DNA from 3 places in the Kribbella sp. CCNWLW201 genome. Region 3 is predicted to be linked to each of the others. Evidence: predicted binding sites of a transcription regulator. Region 3 holds the regulator's gene; each other region holds the start of a gene.

Region 1 (7,706 bases), on a different contig from region 3:
CGCCCTGCAGGCCCGCTGGCTGAACATGGTCCAGCTGGTCGGCAGCAAGTCGGTGGTCGCGGTCGACGAGCTGATCGCCAAGTACCCGAACCTGAGTAAGACCCTGGCCCCGCAGTTGATCGAGCAGAACAAGTGGTCGGGCAAGCTCTACGGCATCCCGCAGGTGAACTCGGCCGCCCGGCTGCATCACTTCACCATCCGGCAGGACCTGGCCGAGAAGCTCGGTCTCGGCGACATCACCACGTTCGACCAGCTGGAGAAGTACTGGTACGACGTGAAGCAGAAGGAGAAGATCACGCCGGTCGGGATCAACTCCAACATGCCCGACCTGCTGGTCGCGTTCGCGCCGGTCGGCTGGCTGAACCAGCACGACTGGGAGAACCCGCACGTCAGCGTGCAGTTCTTCAGCGGCGGTTCGTTCCCGTTCTACCTGGCCCAGGATGGCAAGACGACCGGGTCGTCCAACCCGATCCCGTTCTGGGAGGCGCCGGGGGTGATCGACGCGCTGCGGAAGGTCCGCAAGTACTACCAGGACGGCATCATCAACAAGGACGCGCTGAACGTCGACTCGAACGCGATCAAGACCCAGTTCGAATCCGGCCGGATCGCTACCCGGTGGGCGATGACCGACGGACTCTCCTCCCAGTCGCTGACGCCGTTGCGCAAGGCCGTCCCGTCCGCTCAGCTGGCGAACGTCGTACCACTGGGTGGTGGCAAGAGTGCCAAGCCGAACCAGACCTTCCAGGCCGACAACTTCGTCGTACTGAACGTCAAGGGCCGCAGCAACGAGCGGGCCATGCAGCTCGAGGACTGGGTCTCGATCAAGGAGAACCACGACCTGATCAGTTACGGCGTCGAGGGCAAGGACTGGAAGCCGGTCGGCACCGACCGGTTCGAGCAACTGTCGGCGTACAGCTTCCCCGGGTTCGCACTGTGCTGGCGGCAGTCGCTGGAGAAGAAGATCAAGGACATCACCCCGACCGAGAACGAGTGGTTCGACTGGGCCCAGGACTACGACAACTTCACTGTCGACCCGTACGCCTCCTTTGTCCCCGACGTGACGCCGGTGAAGCGGGAGGACAGCCAGATCACCGCGGCGATGACGCAGTACGGCAACCCGCTGTGGATCGGTGCGGTCGACGTCGACAAGGGTCTGGACCAGCTGAAGAAGGCGGTCGAGAAGGCCGGGTTGAGCAAGCTGCAGGCCGAGATGGCCAAGCAGGCCGACGCGTACCTCAAGGGTCAGTAGGGCCTGGCCGATGGCCGCGCGATCGAAACTGGCGGTCGTCGCCCGGGAGGCCGGCGTCTCGGTGTCCACGGTGTCGAAGGTGCTGCGCGCCTACCCGGATGTCGCGCCGGCCACCCGGGCCCGGGTGCGGGACGTACTGCGACAGCGTGGGTACTCCGGTGACGTGAGCGCAGCCGGTCACCGGCCGGCTGCGCTGGTCGACGTCGTCCTGGCCAGTCCGGCTCCGGCTGGCGCGGTGCTGAACTCCTTCGACGTGGAGGCACGCCGAACCGGCCTGTCGGTCGTGGTGACGACAGTGGTCCCGGATCGACCGGTGCCGCGGCACTGGCTCGACCAGGTGTCGGCTCGGGGGACTCGAGGTGTTGTCGGTGTGCTGGTGGACTTCACTCAGGCGCAACTCGGGTACCTCGCGGCGCACGACGTACCGCTGGTGCTGATTGCTCCGCCGGGCCGGACACCTCAGAACGTGCCGACTATTGCTCTTGGCAACGACCTCGGCGAGACGGCCCGCCGGGTGCTGGCGACGCTAGTCCAGGCGGGCTACTGAATCGCGGACGACCACGTGGGTCTTCAGTGTGACCTGGAGGCCGGGCCAGTCGTCGCGTTGGTGGTCCTCGTCGGCGGCGACCTTGGCGGCCGTGCGGCCGAGTTCCTCGTACGGGACGTGGACCGAGGTCATCCTTGGACGAAGATCCTGGGCTAGTTCGATGTCGTCGTACCCGACGATGGAGATGTCGTTCGGCACGCTCAGACCGGCCTCGTTGACCGCGGCGTACACGCCGGCGGCCATCACGTCGGTCGCGGCGAACACCGCGGTGAAGTCCCGCTTCCCGGCCAGGCGCCTCTTGGTGAGCTGATATCCCGAGGCGCGGGTGAACACACCGTGCTCGACCAGTGAGGGGTCGAACTCCACACCGAAGGTGGCCAGGGCGCGACGGTAGCCGTCCAGCCGGCCCAGGCTTGTCGTGTGTCGCTCTTCGCCACCCAGGAACAGGATGCGCCGATGTCCTTGGGACAGCACGTGGCTGATGATCGAGTACGCGCCTTCTTCGTTGTCGTATCCGATGACCGCTGCCGGTACGCCGGTTGGGAGCGGTGGGCGGCCACAGAGCACGAGCAGTGAACCCGCTGCACGCAAGGAATACGCGAGCTCGGTCATCTGCTCTTCGTAGTCGTCGGCATCTGCGACACCACCGATGAGGACGACCGCACCGGCGCGTTGCTCGCGCATCAGGCGGACGATGGCGAGCTCTCGTTCCCGGTCGCCTTGCGTGGTCCCGATCAGACAGAGCCAGCCGAGTCGGGCGGCCTCCTGCTCGACGCCGTGGGCTGCCTCGGCGAACGACGGTCCGCGTACGTCGGCCAGCACGAAGGCGATCGTCTTGGTCTGTACGCCGGCCAGGGCCCGGGCGTGTGTGTTGGCGACGTAGTTGAGTTCGCGGATCGAGCGCAGTACGCGTTGCCGGGCTGAGCGGGAGACCGGGTAGTTCCCGGCGAGGACGCGGGAGACAGTCGCCGGTGAGACTCCGGCGTGGGTCGCGACATCGCCTAGCGTCGCCGCGGACTTGCGGCGGGACACCGCGCCGTCGTCGGCTGTCCGCGGAGTGCGTGCCATCGAATGTCCCCTCCTGGTCGGCGGGCCGAGTCTACTTCTGCTGCTGGGGCGCCGGGCCGGTCGAGCCTCGGATGACCAGATGGGTGCCGAGGACAACGTGTTGGTCGAGTGCGTACTGGTCACGGTGCAGCGCGAGCCGGATCGCGGTCCGGCCGAGCTCCTCGTGCGGGAGGTGGACCGTGCTGAGGCCCGGTGTCAGGTCGGCGGCCAGCGGGATGTCGTCGTACCCGATCACGGAGACGTCCTCGGGGACGCGCAGGCCTGCCTCGTGCAGGGCGAACAGGACGCCGCTGGCGACCACGTCGGTGATCGCGAAGATTGCGGTGAACGGGACGCCGCGGTCCAGCAAGCCCTTCGTGTGCTGGTATCCGGACTCGCGGTCGTAGACACCGGGCAGGACCCGCTGCTTGGCGACGTTGAGGCCGTGCGCCTTGTGAGCGCGGGTGTAGCCGGCGAAGCGTGCTTTGGTGGTGGTGTGCTCGGGTTCGCCCACGCCGATGATGGCGATCTGGCGATGGCCGAGTGAGATCAGGTGGTTGGTTGCGGCGAAGGCACCGCCCTCGTTGTCGTACTCCACCACGGTCGACGGGACGTCCGGGCCGATCGGTGGCCGGCCGCAGAGCACTAGGCGGGATCCGGTCCGGTCCAAGGCTTTGGCGAGTTGCGTCATCCGCTCCAGGTTGGCCGCCGATCGGATGCCACCACCGACGAGTACGACGGCCTCAGCCTGCTGCTCGCGCATCAACTCGATCAGCTCGAGCTCACGGTTGGGGTCGCCATTGTGGGTGCAGACCAGGCACAGCCGTCCTTCGGCTGTGGTCTGCTGCTCGACGCCCTGCCCGATGTAGGCGAACAGTGGGCCGACCAGGTCGCGGATGATGAACGCCACGGTCCGCGGGCCGCCGCCGACGAGCGCACGGGCCTGCGCGTTCGCGACGTAGTCGAGCTGCTCGACCGCTCGCATCACCCGGCCGCGGGTGGTCGCCGCGACCGGATAGTTGCCCGCGAGCACGCGGGAGACGGTCGTCGCCGAAACGCCGGCGACCGCGGCGACGTCCTTCACCGTGGGCCGGTCCCCTGACGACAGTCTCCCCACCAAAGCTCCTTAGAAAGCGCTCGCTGAAATTGTGACACGAACTCACGGGAGAGACAGCGTCGAACGGGCGAGATCTACCCGAGAATCCCCCGATCTGCTTGACAGATCAGCGCCCGGAAGCGGTGGCCGAATGTTCCTAGCGCCAGGTGGAAAACGTTACCTGGAGCTGACTGCCACGAGCCCGGGGGTTGGAGGGCATCGGAGTTGGAGCGAGCGTACGCCGGGAGGGAACAGGAAGCACGGACGCGGGAGGGGAGAGGTGGAGCGGGGAGGTGGGAACTGAGGCGCTGGAGCAGGGGAGGTGCAGCGGGAGTAGGGAGATAGAGCAGGGGAGTGGGAGGGGTGGGCGGGGGCGAGCTCAGGGGGTGAGGCGGTGGGCCCGCCCCTCCCTGGGGTGGTTAGTGGCGGGATTGGAGGGCGTCGCGGATTTCGGTGAGGAGTTGTTGGTCGGTGGTGAGGGGGTCGGGCTCGGGTTCGATACCGCGGGCGCGGCGTTCGGCGAGCTTGTTGAGCGGCATCACGATGACGAAGTAGATGGCCGCCGCGACGAAGAGGAAGTTGAGCGCGGCCTGCAGGATCAGCCCGATCGAGAAGGTCGCCTCGTTGATCTCGAAGGACCAGACCTTGCTGATGTCCGTCTTGCCGAAGATCGCGGCGATCAGCGGGTTGATCAGGCCGTCGACGAGCGACTTGACGACAGCGCCGAACGCGGCGCCGATGACGACGGCGACCGCGAGGTCGACGACGTTGCCGCGCATGATGAATTCCTTGAAGCCCTTGAGCATGTGGGGTGCCTCCACGGTGCGGGTGATGTTCCCCGTCAACGTAGGGCTACGACTCCGCCAGTGCGAGAAAGCACGCCGGACAGGCACGCATCGTGCGCGCTTGTGTCCGATTGGTGACCATCAACTGGTGTCCGGGGTCAGCGCCACAGCGATTTTGGAGTTGGCGGTGGCTTGGGCCAGGCGGTTGGCGACCTCGGGGCTGGTGGCGACCACGATCAGTGCGCCGGAGGTCGTCGTACGGGCGGAGGGCAGGGCGACCACGCGGACGGCTCGGGCGAGGAGGTTCGCGGACTCGGCTGGTGTGCTGGTGGCGGCGTACAGGTTGATGTGGTCGCCGACGCGGAGGAGTGCGCTGATGTCGGCGTCGTCGATGCGGAACGGGTACGCGAGTGAGCCGGCCGGGACCGAGACCGGCGCCAGGAAGCGGGCGTCGGTGAGTGGTTCGCCGGATCTGACCGGGCCGCTCAGGATGCGCGCGGTCAGATCGGTGCCCGGTCTGAGAGCACCGTCGGGCACGGCGTCGGTGGGCAGGTCGAGAGTGCGGAGGTCCGAGCCGGCAGGCACGGCTCCGCCGGTCAGGTCGCGGGCGGCGGCCAGCACGGCGACGGTCGGCGGAGGTTGAGGGGACATGGCGACAAGGCCGAAGTACACAGCTGCCGCGGCGGCCGCGCCGGCCAGTAGTCGACGATGCCACCGAGCGGCACGGATCAGGTCACGAAGGGGGAAAGGGATTCTCATGCCAGAGAAAGTACGAGTTTCCCGCTACCCCACCCGTCGGTTATCCACAGGCCATGCGAGCGGCCGGGTGGTGTCAGGCGGCGCTGGTGTTGGTGCTCGAGGAGGAGCCGCCGCTCGACGAGGTCGAGGAGGATGACGTCGAGCTCGACGAGGAGCCGGAGTCCGACGACGACGAACCGGAGGACGAGGTCGAGGCGGCCGGCGCGTCGGACTTCGCCGAGACCGTGCTCTTGCCCGAGTTGCGGCTGTCGGTGCGGTAGAAGCCGGAGCCCTTGAACACGACGCCGACGGCGTTGAACACCTTGCGCAGGGTGCCCTGGCAGGCCGGGCAGACGGTCAGCGCGTCGTCCGTGAAGCTCTGCCGCACCTCGAGCGCCTCGCCGCAGTCGGTGCACTGGTACTGGTACGTCGGCACGGTTCGTTCCCTTCAGGCCGTTGGCACTCGTACTACTCGACTGCTAATAATGCTCCAGCGACCCGAACTATTCCAACTCGGGCGTGGGATACCTCAACTCAGCGTGCTTGTCCACTGGACGCAGAGCCACGCAAAGTTGTGCGGTACCCCATTTGGGGCGGGCGCCCGCATTCTCTACGGTTGGGTCCGTGCGTCGCCTGCTACGAGTCGTCATCATGAGCGGAATCGCCCTCGCCACGGTCCTCGTGGTGATCGCGGGAACCGTCGTCTTCGTCGTCCGCCATTCCTTCCCGACGTACGACGGAACGGTCGAACTGACCGGTCTCGACGGCGACGTCGAAGTCAGCCGGGACGCGAACGGCATCCCGCAGATCTACGCGGACAATCCCAGTGACCTGTTCGCTGCACAGGGTTACGTGCACGCGCAGGACCGCTTCTTCGAGATGGACTTCCGCCGGCACGTCACCGCCGGCCGGCTGGCGGAACTGTTCGGGAAGGACGCGCTGGAGACGGACAAGTTCGTCCGCACGCTCGGCTGGCGCAAGGTCGCGGAGAAGGAGCTCGGCCTGCTCAGCCCGTCCACCCGGCAGTACCTGGACGACTACGCCCGCGGTGTGAACGCGTACCTGGACTCCCACAGCGGTTCGGGTCTGAGCCTGGAGTACGCCGTACTGTCGCTGCAGCCAGGTGGCCGGAACTACGTCCCGGAGCCGTGGACCGCGGCCGACTCGCTGGCCTGGCTGAAGGCGATGGCGTGGGACCTCGGCGGCAACATGGACGAGGAGATCACCCGGACCAAACTGGTCGCGGCGTTCCCGGCGCGCAACATCGAGAGCCTCTACCCGCAGTACCCGTACGACCGGAACGAGCCGATCATGGCCTTCGGCGCGATCCGCGGCGGCAAGTTCACCACCGCTCCGATCGCGTCCGAGGCCCGTCGCGGGATGCTGACGCAGGACCTGCTCAAGTCGCTCGACACGGTCGACAAGGTGGCCAAGGGCCTCCCGCAGCTGCTCGGCCGCGGTGACGGCATCGGCTCGAACTCATGGGTCGTCTCGGGTGACCACACGACTACCGGCAAGCCGCTGCTGGCCAACGACCCGCACCTCGGCGCGACCATGCCGGGGATCTGGACCCAGGTCGGCCTGCACTGCAACAACGTCAGCAAGGCCTGTCCGTACGACGTCTCGGGCTTCAGCTTCTCGGGTCTGCCCGGTGTCGTGATCGGCCACAACAACGCGATCTCGTGGGGTTTCACCAACCTCGACCCGGACGTCACCGACCTCTACCTCGAGCGCGTCGAGGGCGACAACGTGCTCTACAACAACAAGTGGCGCGCGATGGCGACCCGCGAGGAGACGTTCAAGGTCGCCGGCCAGGACGAGCCGGTGAAGATCACCGTCCGCGAGACCCGGCACGGTCCGCTCATCTCCGACGTCGGCGAGGACCAGCGCGAGACCGGTGAGCTGGCCGCCAAGGGCAAGAATCCGACCGCGTACGGCGTCTCGATCCAGTGGACCGCCCTGAATCCCGGCCGCACCGCAGACGCCCTGTTCGCGATCAACCGGGCGCAGAACTGGACCCAGTTCCGGGCCGCCGCGCAACTGTTCCAGGTCCCCTCGCAGAACCTCGTGTACGCCGACACCGAAGGGCACATCGGCTACCAGGCCCCCGGCCTGATCCCGATCCGGAAGACCGGCCGGGGTGACTGGCCGGTGCCGGGCTGGGATCCGAAGTACCACTGGACCGGGTACATCCCGTTCGATGCATTGCCCACCGAGTTCGATCCGGCGGACGGCGTCATCGTG
Region 2 (7,706 bases), on a different contig from region 3:
CACGGACTGGATCCGCGCGACCCGGACACCGGCCTGCCGGACCTGCTGTGACTCACCGCGGTACCGGCGGGAGAACGACTCCTCGCCACCGATGCCGCGCAGCACCCGCAGACCGGCCACGATGTCGGAGCCGAGCGAGTTCAGCTCGCCAACCGCCTCTCGCTGAGCCGACTGTCGCTTGTGCAGCGGCCGCAGCATCGGACCGAGACAGAACAGCATCACCGGTACGCCGATCAGCACGACCAGACCGAGCGGAGTCGAGGTGGAGAGCAGGATCGACGCGACCACAACGAACGCCACGATCGAGCCGGTGAACCGGGCCGAGATCTCCATCAGATTGCCGATGTAGGCCAGGTCGCCGGCGCCGATGCTGACCACCTCACCGGTGGCCAGGTTCTTCGGCAGGGTCGCGCCGAGGTCGGCCGACTTCCGGGTCACCACCTGGACGGTGCGGTAGGCGGCGGTCAGCCAGTTCGTCACCGCTAACCGGTGCCGCATGATGCCGGCCAACGCCTGCACCACCCCGACCGCGAACAGCGCCGCGGTCCACTGCAGCAGCCGGTCGCCGTCGCGTGCGGCGATGCCCTCGTCGATCGCCTTGCCGAGGATCGCCGGGATGAACGCCTGGGAGCCCATCCACAGGATGCCGAACGCCATCCCGCCGGCGAGCGTGCGCGACTGACCGCGCGCGACCCAGAGCAGATAGCGGGTCGGCGAGCGGTGATCGGGGACGCCGGGATCGGCGAGTGGAAGCTGTTTCATGGCCTTCTCAGGCTAGGTGCCGCCACCGACAGCCGCATGCGAATTAATCGCGTCTGGCCGGCCGCTGCCGATGGGTCGACTGTGACGGTGGGTGGCGCCGCGGTGTCTCCCCGCGCATCAAAAGAGCTTCATCTTGCGTTGGGCAACGAGTTCCCGCCGCGCCATGTCGGCCGCCTGTCCTGGAACCATGCTGGTGATCGCGCATCGGGGAGCGAGTGGCTACCGCCCGGAACACACGCCGGCGGCGTACCGCCTGGCTGCGGCACAAGGAGCCGACTACCTGGAACCGGATCTGGTCGCCACCCTCGACGGCGTCCTGGTCTGCCGGCACGAGAACGAGATCTCCGGTACGACGGACGTCGCGGACCACCCGGTGTTCGCGGACCGGAAGATCACCAAGATCGTCGACGGGACCGCCATGACCGGCTGGTTCGTCGAGGACTTCACCTACGCCGAACTCCGGACCCTGCGGGCGCGGGAACGGATGCCCGCGCTACGGGCCGGCAACACCGCGTACGACGGGCTGGAGACGATCCCCACCTTCGACGAGGTGGTGGCACTGGCCCGGCAGGAATCACAGCGGCTCGGGCGACCGATCGGCGTACTGCCGGAGATCAAGCACCCGGCGTACTTCCGGCGGGTCGGACTGCCGCTGGAGGAGCTGCTGACCGAGCGGATCCTGACTCTGGGGCTGCGGAACGACGAGATCATGGTGCAGTCGTTCGAGCCGACCAGTCTGCGTCGGCTGTCGGTCATGACCCGGGTGCCGCTGGTGCAGCTGGTGGACTCCGAGAGCGCCCCGAACGACTTCCTGCGTACCGGAGACGGCCGCACCTTCGCGGACCTGATCGACCCGGCCGGTCTGCGCGAGGTATCGACGTACGCGCAAGTACTGGCACCACACAAGGACCTGGTCATCCCACGCCGGTCCGACGGCTCCCTGGGCGAGCCGACCCGCCTCGTCGACCAGGCCCACCGCGCCGGCCTCGCCGTCCAAGTCTGGACCTTCCGCGCCGAACGCCGCTTCCTCCCCACCGACACCGACTTCCCCACCGAACTAACCAGTTACACCCGCTTAGGCATCCAAGCCCTCTTCACCGACCACCCCGACCAAGCAGTAGCAGCAGTCCGAAAGACGGCTCTGAACGTCTAGAGCTCGGCGCGCAACTCGTCCAGCACCTTCTGCGCAGCTGGTGCGAGCTCGCGGTCGATCGCGCGACTCTTGTCGGTGCTCAGTACGACCTGTGCGGTCGTGGCGGGTCTGGTGCGTAGCAGCCGGGCGCGTAGGTACGTCGGCGGGTGAGTGGAGTCTGTCCGCGTCTCGCGGATCCGGCTGGCGCGCACGTGGCGTTCGATCTCCCGTGCCGGCACTTCGGTCACCGCCCGCCTGACCGCCTCCAGCGGTTCGACCTCGGTCGGGAAGCGCAGCGAACGCTCCATGGCGCGGAACGACGCATCAGCCAGCAGCGACCGTTCCAACGCGTGCACAGCCGCCTCCGACCCGGCGATCTCCCCTGCCTTTCGATCGGCCAGGTACTCGGCCCGTTGGTCGCTCCGCAGTCGCAGCCGCTCAAGCAGCCAGGCGACTCCACGCACCAGGACGCCGACGGTGGAGTTGAGCATCCGGCTGAACAGGGTGGCTCCGGTGAAGTCGTCGTACCCGTCCTCCCGTTTGACCCGGTCGAAGTCTTGCTCGGAGAACGTCTCCCGCAACCCCTCCAGCACGGACCACGCGCTGCCCACCAGCCAGCCACTCCTGGCGTCGCCGTGACGGCCGTGCCCCAGCTCGTGGGCGAGGAGGGCGATCCGTTCCTGCGGTCGCAGGCCGGCCCACAGCGGGAGGCCGATGCCGATGACCGGGCGGAAACGCCAGCCGATCTGCTGGTACCAGACGTTGGCTTCCGCGCTGACAGCGACGGCTGCCACCTTCCTCGTGCCGACTGCGGTCGCCAATTCGTCCAGTACGGCGTACAGCGTGGGTGCCTCGTCGCGGTGGACCAGGTGAACGTTCTCGGGCAGGTCGGCCGCGCGGGGACGGAACGCGAAGGCCATGGCGAAGGCGAGCAGGGACAGCAGGATGCTGAACCAGAGCGGTCGGTAGAAGGCGAGCAGGGCGATCCCGGTCAGGAAGCCGACCAGGGGGATCAGCAGGATCAGGGCAGACAGCAGGTGGGCTGCCACCCGGGCCCCGTCCCAGCCGGGCCGGTGGACGGCGCCGCTTTCCAGTTCGCGGTACAGCGACTCAGCGAGGCGATGCTCGAGTTTGAGCCGCCACGCGGGTGTCGGGTCGTTCAGCGGAGCCGGGTCGAGGTTCCAGTCGCACTTGTCGCACCAGGTGACGTAGCGCCGGTCGACTCGGATCTGGTGCCCACAGTCGGGGCAGTTGGTCACTTCGTCGGTGCCCTGCACGCGAGAAGTGTGCCAGCACCGGGCAGCAGGGTGACGGCTTGTGGGAGCGAGTCACCCTGCTGCTTTGTCGGTCACGCCGCCGGGGGCTTGTTGTTGGTGGTGGTGTCGTCGTAGATGCGGGAGGCGATGTCGGCTTCCGGGCTCGGGGGCTGGTTGACCGACTGCTGGACGTTTTGCCAGACGGCCTTGCCGTCGGCTTCCGGGATCACGACCCAGGCGACCACGTAGCCGATCAGGGCGGTGCCGCCGGTGATCAGGGTCAGGCCGACGATGCCGAGGCGGACCAGCGTCACGTCGATGTTCAGGTACTCCGCGATGCCGCCGGAGACACCCGTGAGCATCCGCTGGTCGCGGGAACGACGGAGGACCTTGCCGGACAGGTTGGAGAACGGTGCGTTGGAGTTCGTCATGGCTCCACTCTCCTGCCTGAGGGCCTCCCACCACATCCGGATCGGTACCGACCCACCCCTGATCGCACCCCTGGGACCCTGAGACCCACCCCCTGACGACTTTCGTCGACCCGATCCACCCATCACTCTGTCTGTATGCGCATGGGGACGCAGGACCACCACCCGGCAGAACTGCGGCCGAACGCCGTCCGCGAAGGTGCGACCCGCCGTCGTCGACTCCGCGCGGTGCTGGCGTCGGTGGCAGCCGTGACCACCGTGCTGACTGTCATCGGCACTACCAACGTCCTGACCTCCAGCGGTACGTCGGGGTCTGTGACGATCCCCGGTCCGGAGCCGGAGCCGGTTGCGATGCGACTGGTCGGCTTCGGCCATGCCGCGATCTCCGTGCCGAAGGTCTGGGGTACGAACCTCAGCCGCTGCGGTACTCCGCGCAAGGACACTGTCCTGATCGACGACCCGAGCGGGGCGTCGGACTGCCGGAGGCAACGCCCCACGAAGGTCGACAGTGTGGAGCTCAGCAGCTCCCCGACGATCGGCTTCCACGCCGACGAGGCGCTCACCATCGACGGAGTACGGGCGGAGCGCCAGCGGACGGACTGCCAGGAGGGCGGGACGTGTTGGGGTGCGGTGGGCATCCCATCCCTCCAGGTATGGTTCCGCGCCGAGTCGTCCACGAGTGCGGAAGAGGTGGACCGGACCCTGACCCGGATCGAGATCGTGAAGGACCAGGTCGGAGTGCCCAGCTATCAGTCGCAGGCCACGCGGCCGACTGGCGCGGCGTATGCGAAGGCGCTCGAACAGCTGGGCTTGAAGGCCAAGTTCCTGACCAGGACGTCGCAGAGCTACCGAGTGGGCGAGATCTTCGGGGTTTCGCCGCGGCCGGGGACTCTGCTGACGCCCGGAGCGACGGTCACCGTCACCGTGGTCACATAGAAGTGTCGGTGCCACGCTCTACCGTCGAGGGATGGACGTCGACGTGCTGACGAAGGTCGTGCTCGGGTTGCCGGGGGTGGAGGAAGACGAGGGCTGGGCGGGGCAGCCGGTCTTCAAGGTGCGGAACAAGAGCTTCGCCTACATGTCCGAGGACGGCACCAGGCTGCAGCTCAAGGCGCTGCGCGAGGAGCAGGAGGCCCTGGTCGCCGAGGACCCAGACGTGTACTCACCGTCGTGGGCATCCGGCCGCTTCGCGTGGCTCAACGTCGACATCGCCGCCGCAGACGAGGTTGAACTCCGCGAACTCGTAACCGAAGCCTGGCACCTGACCGCCCCGAAGTACCTGATCGCCCAGCTGCAGGACTAGAGAGTCCGGCGGACGAGGACCCAGCGGGGGTTGGTGCGGCTGACCTCGGTGAAGCCGGCGTCGAGGAAGACAGACAGCGGGCCGCGGTAGAGGTCCGCCGAGGAGACGTTGTCGGCCTGCGTGGTGTCGACCGCGCAGGCCTCGACGGTGTGAGCGCCGTACGACTGGGCGAAGTCGACCGCGCCGAGGGCGAGCTCGCCGGCGATGCCCTGGCGGCGGTGGCCGACCGGTACGACGAAGCAGGTGATCACCCACGCGTCCGGGTGGTCGGTGCGCCAGTTGGGTGAGGCGACGACCCGGGGGTACGACGTCCGCGGGGCGACTGCGCACCAGCCGATCGGCGTGTCACCGTCGTACGCGAGTACCCCAGGTGGGACGTCGCCCTTGCAGACCTGGTTGCGCAGGTCGCGCCGGTTGCTCTCGCGGGTCCCGGCGGCCCATTGCTTTCCGCGCAGGCGGAAGTACTGACAGAAGCACCGCGCCGGGTCGCCGCGCGTGCCCATCACGGTTGCCACGTCCTGCCAGGCCTCCGGACCGGCTGCTCGCACCTCCACCATGGGCCTACGGTAGCGAGAGGCTGGCTTGCACTCACTTGGGGCGAGTGCTAATACTTGGTTAGCACTCCATGGGTGAGAGTGATAAGTCTCGCGCCTGCGGAGTGTGCAAGAAGACGGCCTCGATGAGGTGCTGGAAACGTGGCGGGACGTGACCGCGACGGTGCCGGCGCCGTCCGTCGCGGGCATCCGGGCCGGCTGAACCACAATGACTCGACGCGGGAGGACTCGCGGAGAATGCCCAAGCTGATTGCTTTCAACGAAGAGGCGCGCCGCGGCCTCGAGCGGGGTATGAACACCCTCGCCGACGCCGTCAAGGTGACGCTTGGCCCGAAGGGCCGCAACGTCGTCCTGGAGAAGAAGTGGGGCGCCCCCACCATCACCAACGACGGTGTCTCCATCGCCAAGGAGATCGAGCTCGAGGACCCGTACGAGAAGATCGGGGCCGAGCTCGTCAAGGAAGTTGCGAAGAAGACCGACGACGTCGCGGGTGACGGCACCACCACCGCCACCGTGCTGGCTCAGGCTCTCGTCCGCGAGGGTCTGCGCAACGTCGCGGCCGGCGCCAACCCGATGAGCCTGAAGAAGGGCATCGAGAAGGCGACCGAGGCGGTCAGCGAGCAGCTGCTCGCGCTGGCCAAGGACGTCGAGACCCGGGAGCAGATCGCTTCCACGGCCTCGATCTCGGCCGCCGACAACCAGGTCGGCCAGATCATCGCCGAGGCGATGGACAAGGTCGGCAAGGAAGGCGTCATCACCGTCGAGGAGAGCAACACCTTCGGCCTCGAGCTCGAGCTCACCGAGGGTATGCGCTTCGACAAGGGCTACATCTCGCCGTACTTCGTCACTGACACGGAGCGGATGGAAGCGGTCCTCGACGACCCGTACATCCTGATCGTGAACAGCAAGATCTCCAGCATCAAGGACCTGGTCCCGGTGCTGGAGAAGGTGATGCAGACCGGCAAGCCGCTGGCCATCATCGCCGAGGACATCGAGGGCGAGGCGCTGGCCACCCTGGTCGTCAACAAGATCAAGGGCACCTTCAAGGCCGTCGCCGTCAAGGCGCCGGGCTTCGGTGACCGCCGCAAGGCCATGCTGGTCGACATCGCCGTCCTCACCGGCGGCGAGGTGATCTCCGAGGAGGTCGGCCTCAAGCTCGACACCGTCGACCTGGAGCTGCTCGGCCAGGCCCGCAAGATCGTCGTCACCAAGGACGAGACGACCATCGTCGAGGGCGAGGGCGACGCGGACCAGATCTCCGGCCGGGTGAACCAGATCCGCGCCGAGATCGAGAAGTCGGACTCCGACTACGACCGCGAGAAGCTGCAGGAGCGGCTGGCCAAGCTGGCCGGTGGCGTTGCGGTGATCAAGGTCGGCGCGGCCACCGAGGTCGAGCTGAAGGAGCGCAAGCACCGGATCGAGGACGCCGTTCGCAACGCGAAGGCGGCCGTCGAGGAGGGCATCGTCGCCGGCGGCGGCGTGGCCCTGCTCCAGGCCAGTGTGATCGCGTTCGAGAAGCTGGACCTCGAGGGTGACGAGGCCACCGGTGCCGCCATCGTGCGGTCCGCGGTCGAGGCGCCGTTGAAGCAGATCGCCGTGAACGCCGGCCTCGAGGGTGGCGTCGTGGTGGAGAAGGTTCGCAACCTCGAGCCGGGCTGGGGCCTCAACGCCGCCACCGGCGAGTACGTCGACCTGATCGCCACCGGCATCATCGACCCGGCGAAGGTGACCCGCTCGGCGCTGCAGAACGCAGCCTCGATCGCGGCTCTGTTCCTCACCACCGAGGCCGTCATCGCCGACAAGCCGGAGAAGGCCGCGGCCGCTCCGGGTGGCGCGCCCGACATGGGCGGCATGGACTTCTGATCTGAGGTCCGACAGCACACAGCGGTACAAAGCGGCCCCGGGCACTCGCCCGGGGCCGCTTTCTTGCTGTCCCTCGCGCTTACGTCCGAAGAAATGAGGGCTATGGGCCACAGTTCTTCGGACGTAACAGCATCACGTTCCGGAGATGAGGCGCTTGGCCAGGGTGGCCGAGAAGGTGCCGGCCGGGATGCCCTTGCCGATCCCGCAGTCGCCGTCGGAGTCGCCGGGGACCTTGAGCCAGAGCAGCAGATCCGCGCCGCCGCCGACCTGGGACGGGACGCCGAGCTTGCGGCCGGCCGGGTTGCACCACTCTCCGTTCGAGCCGTTGCCGTTCCGGCTGGTGTCGACGACGAACTGGCTGCCGCCGCCGAGCGCGCTCTTGATCGCGTTGCCCTTGGTCACCGATTG
Region 3 (7,706 bases):
TCACCTGGACGATCAGGTCGCCGCGACCCGCGTGCCGCAGTCGCGGCACACCACGAGCCGTCAGCGTCATCGCCGTACCGGACTGCGTGCCCGGCCGGATCTCCAGCGGGGTGGTCTCGCCCTCCAGGGTCGGCAGGTCGATCGTCGTACCGAGCGCCGCCGCCGTCATCGGCAGGGTGACCGTGCAGTGCAGGTCGTCGCCGCTGCGGGTGAAGATCTCGTGCGGCTCGACCTCGATCTCGACGTACAGGTCGCCGGCCGGACCGCCGCCGGGGCCGACCTCGCCCTGGCCGGACAGCTGGACCCGGGTGCCGCTGTCCACGCCGCCGGGGATCTTCACGGTGACGGTACGGCGGGACCGGACCCGGCCGTCGCCGGAGCACTCGACGCACGGGTTCGGGATGGTGGTGCCGAAGCCGCGGCAGTTCGGGCACGGCCGCATCGTCCGCACCTCGCCGAGGAACGAGCGCTGGGTGTGGGTGACCTCACCGCGCCCGTGGCAGATCTCGCAGGTGACTGGCTCGGAACCGGCCGCCGCACCCGAGCCCGAACAGGTCGGGCACAGTACGGCGGTGTCGACCTTCAGCTCCCGGGTGGTGCCGAACGCGGCCTCGGCCAGATCGATCCGCAGCGGGATCAACGCGTCCTGGCCGCGCCGGGTCCGCGGCCGCGGCCCGCGGGTGGCCCCGCCGGTCTGGCCGAAGAAGGCGTCCATGATGTCGGTGAAGGTGAAGGCCTGGCCGAAGCCCGGTCCCGCCCCGGCCCCCGCGCCGGTCGCGAACGGGTCACCGCCGAGATCGTGCATCTGCCGCTTCTGCGGGTCGCTCAGCACCTGGAAGGCGCGGCCGATCTCCTGGAACTTGTGGTGCGCGTCCTCGGAGTCGTTCACGTCCGGGTGATACTGGCGGGCCAGCTTGCGGTACGCCTTCTTGATCTCGTCCGGTGAAGCGTCACGGCTGACGCCCAGGACGGCGTAGTAATCGGTGCTCATACTCCAGACCAGGGGGTTGGTGGGCTTAGGTGTCGGCCAGGATCTGGCTGACGTAGCGGGCGACGGCGCGGACGGCGCCCATCGTGCTCGGATAGTCCATGTGAGTCGGGCCGACGATGCCGAGCGTGGCCAGCGCCTCCGACTTGGACCCGTACCCGGTCGCGACCACCGAGGTGGTGGCCAGTTCCTCGTACGGGTTCTCGTGCCCGATGCGGACGGTCAGCGTCTGCGGGTTGGTCGCTTCACCGAGCAGCTTGAGCAGGATGACGTGCTCCTCCAGCGCCTCCAGCACCGGCTTCACGTTGCGCTCGAAGTCGTCGCCGTACCGGGTCAGGTTGGCCGCGCCGCCGACCGCGATCCGCTGCTCGCCGACCTCGTCGGTGAACGCCTCCAGCAGCGTCGTCACGATCGCCGCCACCAAGTGGCGGTCGGCCGGAGCGAACGTCTCGGGGACGGCGGCCAGCGAGGTCGCCGCCTCGGTCAGCCGTTGGCCGGCGAGTGCCGTGTTCAGCCTCGACCGGAGGTCGCCGATCAGCTGCTCGTCGACGTCGTGCGGCGGCTCGACGATCCGCTGCTCGACCCGGCCGGTGCTGGTGATCAGCACCAACAGCAGTCGCCGCGGGGTCATCGTCACCACCTCGACGTGCCGCACGTGCGACCGGTTCAGCGACGGGTACTGCACGATCGCGACCTGCCGGGTGATCTGGGCGAGCAACCGGACAGTACGGCGTACGACGTCGTCCAGGTCGACCGCACCGGCCAGGAACGACGTGATCGCCTTCTTCTCGGCCGGCGACAACGTCTTCACCGTGCTCAGCTTGTCGACGAACAGCCGGTAGCCGGCGTCGGTCGGGATCCGGCCGGCGCTGGTGTGCGGCTGGGTGATGTACCCCTCCTCCTCCAGCGCGGCCATGTCGTTGCGCACGGTCGCCGGCGACACTCCGAGGTTGTGCCGGTCCACCAGCGTCTTCGAACCGACCGGCTCATGGGTCGCCACGTAGTCCTCGACGATGGCGCGGAGAACATCAAGCTTGCGTTCGTCCAGCACGCGCACCACCCTCTCTCGCCATCGACCGTCGACGTCAGCGGACCCTGGCACTCAAATGATCCGAGTGCCAGTCTACCGAGCCGTAGTAGCCGCCAGTGCCAGATTCCGGCGTGGGACGGGTCTCAGGCGATTTCGGGAGACGCGCCCAACGGTACGGCGGCGGGTCGGTCGACCGTACTCGCGACGTCCACCGGCTGATCCTGGGCCGCCGCCTCCAGCACCGACTCGAGTACGTCGAGCACGTGGTACGCCAGCGCGCCGTCGGCCCGGTGTGGCTCGCCGTTGCGGATCGCGCGGGCCATGTCCGCGACACCGACACCCCGGCCGGCTCCGGCGTACCCACCGGCTACAGGGAGTTCGATCCAGTCACGGTTCGTGGCCGTGGCGATCTCCACCTTGCCGTCGAAGCCGTTCGGGTCCGGCACCGAGATGCTGCCCTCAGTCCCGTGCACCTCGATCCGCGGCAGCCGCGCGGCCCACACGTCGAACGACATCAGCAGCGTCGTCAGTGCACCGGACTCGTGCTCCAGTACGCCGGTCACGTGCGTCGGCACCTGGACCGGGAAGGTCTCCCCGGCTCGCGGACCGGTGTGGATCTTCCGCTGCTGCTGCGACTGACCAGCGCGTGCAGTGACCCGTCGTACCGGACCAAGGAGGGTGATGAGGCTCGTGACGTAGTACGGGCCCATGTCGAGGACCGGACCGCCGCCGGGCTGGTAGTAGAACTCGGGCGCCGGGTGCCACAGCTCGTGGCCTGGTGTGACGAAGGACGCGGTCGCGGCGGTGGGTACGCCGATGTCGCCGCGGTCGATGGCGACGCGGGCGGTCTGAGTACCGGTGCCGAGCACAGTGTCGGGTGCGCAGCCGACGCGCAGGTTGTTGGCGGCCGCGTACTTCAGCAGCGGCTCGGCCTCGGCGCGGTCCACGGCCAGCGGCTTCTCGCCGTACACGTGCTTGCCCGCCTCGAGGGCGGCCTGGTGAACCGCCGCGTGGGCGGCCGGGATCGTCAGGTTGAGCACGATGTCGACGTCGTCCGCGGCGTACAGATCGTCGGACGTGAGCGCGCGGATGCCCGGGTTCTTGTCGGCGATCGCCTGGGCGCGGCTCACGTCGAGGTCGGCGACCGCGACCACGTCGACACCGGGGAGCTTGCCCAGGTGGTCGAGATACGTGCCGGAGATGACCCCAGTGCCGACGATGCCGACCCGCGTCACTTGCTCGCCCACAGCAGCCCCCGCTCGATGATCGTTCGGACCTCGGGTACTTCGAGGTCGTCCAGCTTGTGACCGACGGTGCAGACGAAGACCTTGCCCGCACCCCAGGTCCGGGTCCAGACGGCCGGCATCACGGCGCCCTCGATCCACGGGTAGTCCGGGTGCGAGCGGAACGTGGTGGTGGCCAGCACGGTGTTCGTCGGGTCGTAGTGGACGTAGTACTGCTCGGTGTGGACGTCGAAGTGCGTGATGCCCTCGACGATCGGGTGCTCGGCGACGACGTCGACCCGGTAGTCGGTGAACCCGTGCGGGTGCGAGATGAACTGACCGCCGGTGATGAAGCTGTAGTCGGAGTTGTCCCGGAACGAGTCGCAGATCCCGCCGTGCCACCCGGCGAACCCGGTGCCCTTGCGGATCGCCGCCTCCAGGCCCTTGAAGTGCGCGGGCTCGATCTGGCTCATGGTGACGCACTGCAGCACCAGGTCGGTGCCGTCCAGGTCGAGGTAGCTCTCGGTCGTGTCGGAGACGGTGACCTCGAAGCCGCTCTCGCGCAGGTAGGGAATGAACATGTCGGTCGCCTCGACCGGGGAGTGCCCTTCCCAGCCGCCCCGGACCACCAGTGCACGTCGTGTCGTCACGCCGTCCGCCCTTCGAAAGTATCGGTACCGGGCTCGGAATAATTGCGGAGCCGCCACCGCGACACTAGGCGCCGCTCGACCGGCCTTCAAGTGCGATTCCGACCCCTGGATAGGGCTTGCTGGCGACTAGGGTCGGCGGTATGGGATGGAAGTTCTGGAAGCGCGAGAGTGATCGGCCGATGGACACCTTTCCCGCGACGCGGCCGCAGGACACGCTGCCGGTGGGATCCTTCGGGCTGACGGTCGAGGACGTGTTCTCGATCACCGGACGCGGCACGGTCGTCACCGGCCGGGTGCTGGCCGGGACCGTGGCCGTCGGGGACCGGGTACTGCTCAGCCGGGCCGGTCAGCCGTTGACGCAGATCGAGGTCGGCGGCATCGAGATGTTCCGCAAGACCGTCCGGGTCGCGAAAGCGGGCGACAACGTCGGGCTGCTCCTGCGCGGCCTGCAACGGGACCAGGTGCTCAAGGGCGACGTACTGAGCAAGTAGTGTCGAGGCCATGTGGACCGAGATTGGGGATCGCTGCTGGGTCCGCCGGTACGACGAATGGGACCTCAACGTCGGCCTGGTCGTCGGCTCTGACGGCGCGCTGGTCATCGACACGCGAGCCACCGTCGAGCAGGCTTCCGAGCTACTTGGTCACATCCGCGAGTTCACCGACGCCCCGGTCCGCTGGGTGGTGAACACCCACGCTCACTTCGATCACGTGGTCGGCAACACCGTCTTCACCGACGCCACCGTCTACCTGCACGAGAACGCGGCCGCCGAGGAGAACCTCGCGGGTACGACGTTCTCCGTCGCGAAGGTGATCGACCTCGGCGACCGCCGCGTGGAGCTGCTGCACCTCGGCAACGCACACACGTCCGGTGACAGCGTGGTCGTCGTACCGGACGTGGATGTGTACTTCGTCGGCGATCTGATCGAGGAGTCGGCGCCACCGTCGTACGGCCAAGACTCCTTCCCGCTCGAATGGCCCGACACGATCGACCGCGTGATCGGCATGCTGTCCGCCACCTCGAAGGTCGTCCCGGGACACGGCGCGGTCGTCGATGCCGAGTTCGTCCGTGACCAGGCCAGTGACCTCGGCACCGTCGCCAACACGATCTCCGGCCTCCACCACGCCGGCACCTCGTTGGACGACGCTCTCAAGCACACCGACGACTGGCCGTGGCCGATCGAGCATGTGCAGGACGCGATCAAGCGCGGCTACGAGGCTCTGGGCGCTCCGCGCAGACCTACGTTGCCATTGCTCGGCCCCGGCTGACCTGCCTGAAGGCGCAGGGCTGTCTGGTCGTTTGGTAGTTGTCCGTTGACAGGACGTCATCGCAGAGCGCAACTTGTTCCGAAGCGATCGTCCTAAACCGGATGGGGTGGTGGGTCCATGACCACGACTGAACAGACCGTGCACCCCGATGGACGGGTCGAGCTGACCGATCCGGAGGCGGTGGCGAACAGCCCGTACGGGAACGCCGAACTCGCGCCGACCCGGTTGCCTGAGCGGCACTGGACGACGTACAACTACGCGGCCCTGTGGATGGGGATGGCGCACAACATCCCCAGCTACCTGCTCGCCGCCGGCCTGGTCGCCCTCGGGATGAACTGGTTGCAGGCGTTCATCACCATCACCCTCGGGAACCTCATCGTCCTCGTCCCGCTGCTGCTGAACAGCCACGCGGGGACGAAGTACGGCATCCCGTTCCCGGTCTTCGCGCGGGCCTTCTACGGCGTCCGCGGCGCGAACTTCCCGGCGTTACTACGGGCCTTCATCGCCTGCGGCTGGTTCGGCATCCAGACCTGGATCGGCGGTCAGGCGATCTACGTGATCGTCGGCGAACTGGCCGGGGACGGCTGGACCAACGCCTCCGCGATCGGCGGGCACCCGTGGACGATGTGGCTGAGCTTCGCCTTCTTCTGGGTGATCCAGATGATCCTGATCTTCCGCGGCATCGAGGGTCTGCGCCGGTTCGAGAACTGGGCCGCGCCGCTGGTCACGGTCGCGTTCCTGGCGCTGATGATCGCGATCCTGGTCAAGGCCGGCGGGCTCGGCCCAATCCTGGACCAGCCGTCGAAACTCGGCTGGGACGCCGACTTCTGGAAGATCTTCGCGCCGTCGCTGATGGGCATGATCGCGTTCTGGGCCACGCTGAGCCTGAACATGCCGGACTTCACCCGGTTCGGGAAGGGCCAGCGCCAGCAGGTGTGGGGCCAGATCATCGGCCTGCCGACGACGATGTCGTTCATCGCGCTGGTCTCGATCATCACCACGTCCGGCACCGTGCTGCTGTACGGCGAGGCGATCTGGGACCCGGTAGAGCTGACCCGCCGGTTCGAGAACCCGGTGGTCGTCACGATCGGCCTGATCATGGCGATCCTGGCGACGATGTCGTGCAATGTGGCCGCCAACGTGGTCAGTCCGTCGTACGACTTCGCCAACGCCCTGCCCCGCTGGCTGAACTTCCGCACCGCCGGCCTGCTCACCGGCGTGATCGGCATCGTGATCCAGCCCTGGCGGCTGATCTCCGACCCGTCGATCTACATCTTCGTCTGGCTCTCGTTCTACGGCGGCCTGCTCGCGTCGGTGGCCGGCGTACTGATCGCGGGCTACTGGTTCATCGACCGCACCAACCTGTTCCTGGCCGACCTCTACCAACCCGGCGGCCGCTACTGGTACGCCGCCGGCTGGAACTGGCGAGCCGTCGTCGCCACCCTCTTCGGCTCCCTCCTGGCCGTCGGCGGCGCCTACTCCAACCCCGGCGCCGGCCCCTTCCCCGCCGACGGCCTGATCCCGCTCCTCAAACCCCTCTACGACTACTCCTGGGCAGTAGGCCTGGTCGTCGGCTTCCTCACCTACATAGCCCTCACCATCACCGCCCCCACCCGCCAATCCAACGCCACCCACGCCGCCCCCATGTTCTGACCACGCCACCCCACGGCACAGGCTGTGGTGTCGCATGCTCCGGTACGGCGGCTGTGGTCGTCGCGTGCTCGGTAAGGCGGCTTGTGGTTGTGGCGTGCTGCGAGTAAGGGGACTGTGGTGTCGCGGCTCCGGGCTGCGTGATGGTGCTGGTCGTGGTGGTGTGCGTCAAGGGCGCCTTCGGCGTCCGCTGCGCGGATCGAACGAGTTCGACCCTTGACCCCCACCACCACGACCAGGGAAGGACGCAGCTATCCCGGAGCTGCTCACCCGAGTGGTCACACTCCCCCGCTGGATGCGGTGGCCGGACCTGGATCCGGGGGGATTTAGTGCAATGGGCGGACCTTGAACACCTGGTGGGGACCTCGGACATCTGACCGGGTGTCCGAGGTCCCCACCCGGTGTACGAGGTTCCGGGCTCCGGGCTGTTTGACCACCATTCGGCCGACACTGTCCGGATCCCGGGATTCCCGGCCCGATCGGTCGCCGAGTCGTGGATATCTGTCGTCTCCCGGCTGAATCTGGAGCAGCGATCCACGACTCGACGAACCCTTTGCCCGAAGCACCGATCCACGACAACCAGAACCGGCCGCCCCGGCGACTGGAGTCGCCTTGAGCGACCAGATCCCCGACTGTTCGGGCTGCTCTGCTCGCGGGATCCGCGTAGCTGCGGCCTTCCCTGGTCGGGGTGGTGTGGGTCAAGGGGCGAAGCTCCCGCAGGGACGCCGAAGGCGCCCTTGACGCACGCCACCCCGACTAGCACCATCACGCAGCGGAGACCGCGAAACCACGACCCGTCTCCCCCACAAAACCAACCCGCACACACGCCATCGGCAGAACCCCCACGAGGCGTCCCCGAATACGGACCCCACGTAGGTGGTGTGTGGTTGACCGGTCAG

The links. The regulator HrcA, encoded in region 3, represses chaperone genes, less so after heat shock. The targets are predictions, from matches to a motif close to TTGGCACTCGNNNNNNNCGAGTGCCAA.
Region 1: a site for HrcA is predicted at 5,919-5,945, ahead of V9K99_RS19470 (FmdB family zinc ribbon protein). Genes of this name have one in related genera too.
Region 2: a site for HrcA is predicted at 5,463-5,489, ahead of groL (chaperonin GroEL). Genes of this name have one in related genera too.

Annotation. Positions count from the first base shown of each region.
Region 1 covers NZ_JBBCBQ010000004.1:179,759-187,464, forward strand. Annotated here, with positions in the region: gene V9K99_RS19440 (DUF3502 domain-containing protein) at 1-1,249, shown strand, start outside; gene V9K99_RS19445 (LacI family DNA-binding transcriptional regulator) at 1,260-1,796, shown strand; gene V9K99_RS19450 (LacI family DNA-binding transcriptional regulator) at 1,776-2,864, opposite strand; gene V9K99_RS19455 (LacI family DNA-binding transcriptional regulator) at 2,896-3,960, opposite strand; gene mscL (large conductance mechanosensitive channel protein MscL) at 4,359-4,745, opposite strand; gene V9K99_RS19465 (hypothetical protein) at 4,866-5,483, opposite strand; gene V9K99_RS19470 (FmdB family zinc ribbon protein) at 5,557-5,898, opposite strand; gene V9K99_RS19475 (penicillin acylase family protein) at 6,087-7,706, shown strand, end outside.
Region 2 covers NZ_JBBCBQ010000002.1:120,312-128,017, reverse strand. Annotated here, with positions in the region: gene V9K99_RS10280 (ABC transporter ATP-binding protein) at 1-762, opposite strand, end outside; gene V9K99_RS10275 (glycerophosphodiester phosphodiesterase) at 950-1,915, shown strand; gene V9K99_RS10270 (M48 family metallopeptidase) at 1,912-3,171, opposite strand; gene V9K99_RS10265 (PspC domain-containing protein) at 3,243-3,581, opposite strand; gene V9K99_RS10260 (PASTA domain-containing protein) at 3,717-4,514, shown strand; gene V9K99_RS10255 (MmcQ/YjbR family DNA-binding protein) at 4,546-4,881, shown strand; gene V9K99_RS10250 (GNAT family N-acetyltransferase) at 4,878-5,438, opposite strand; gene groL (chaperonin GroEL) at 5,673-7,298, shown strand; gene V9K99_RS10240 (glycoside hydrolase family 6 protein) at 7,431-7,706, opposite strand, start outside.
Region 3 covers NZ_JBBCBQ010000010.1:99,220-106,925, reverse strand. Annotated here, with positions in the region: gene dnaJ (molecular chaperone DnaJ) at 1-991, opposite strand, end outside; gene hrcA (heat-inducible transcriptional repressor HrcA) at 1,017-2,039, opposite strand; gene V9K99_RS33105 (Gfo/Idh/MocA family protein) at 2,162-3,265, opposite strand; gene V9K99_RS33100 (ThuA domain-containing protein) at 3,250-3,891, opposite strand; gene V9K99_RS33095 (EF-Tu/IF-2/RF-3 family GTPase) at 4,032-4,382, shown strand; gene V9K99_RS33090 (MBL fold metallo-hydrolase) at 4,393-5,157, shown strand; gene V9K99_RS33085 (NCS1 family nucleobase:cation symporter-1) at 5,275-6,810, shown strand.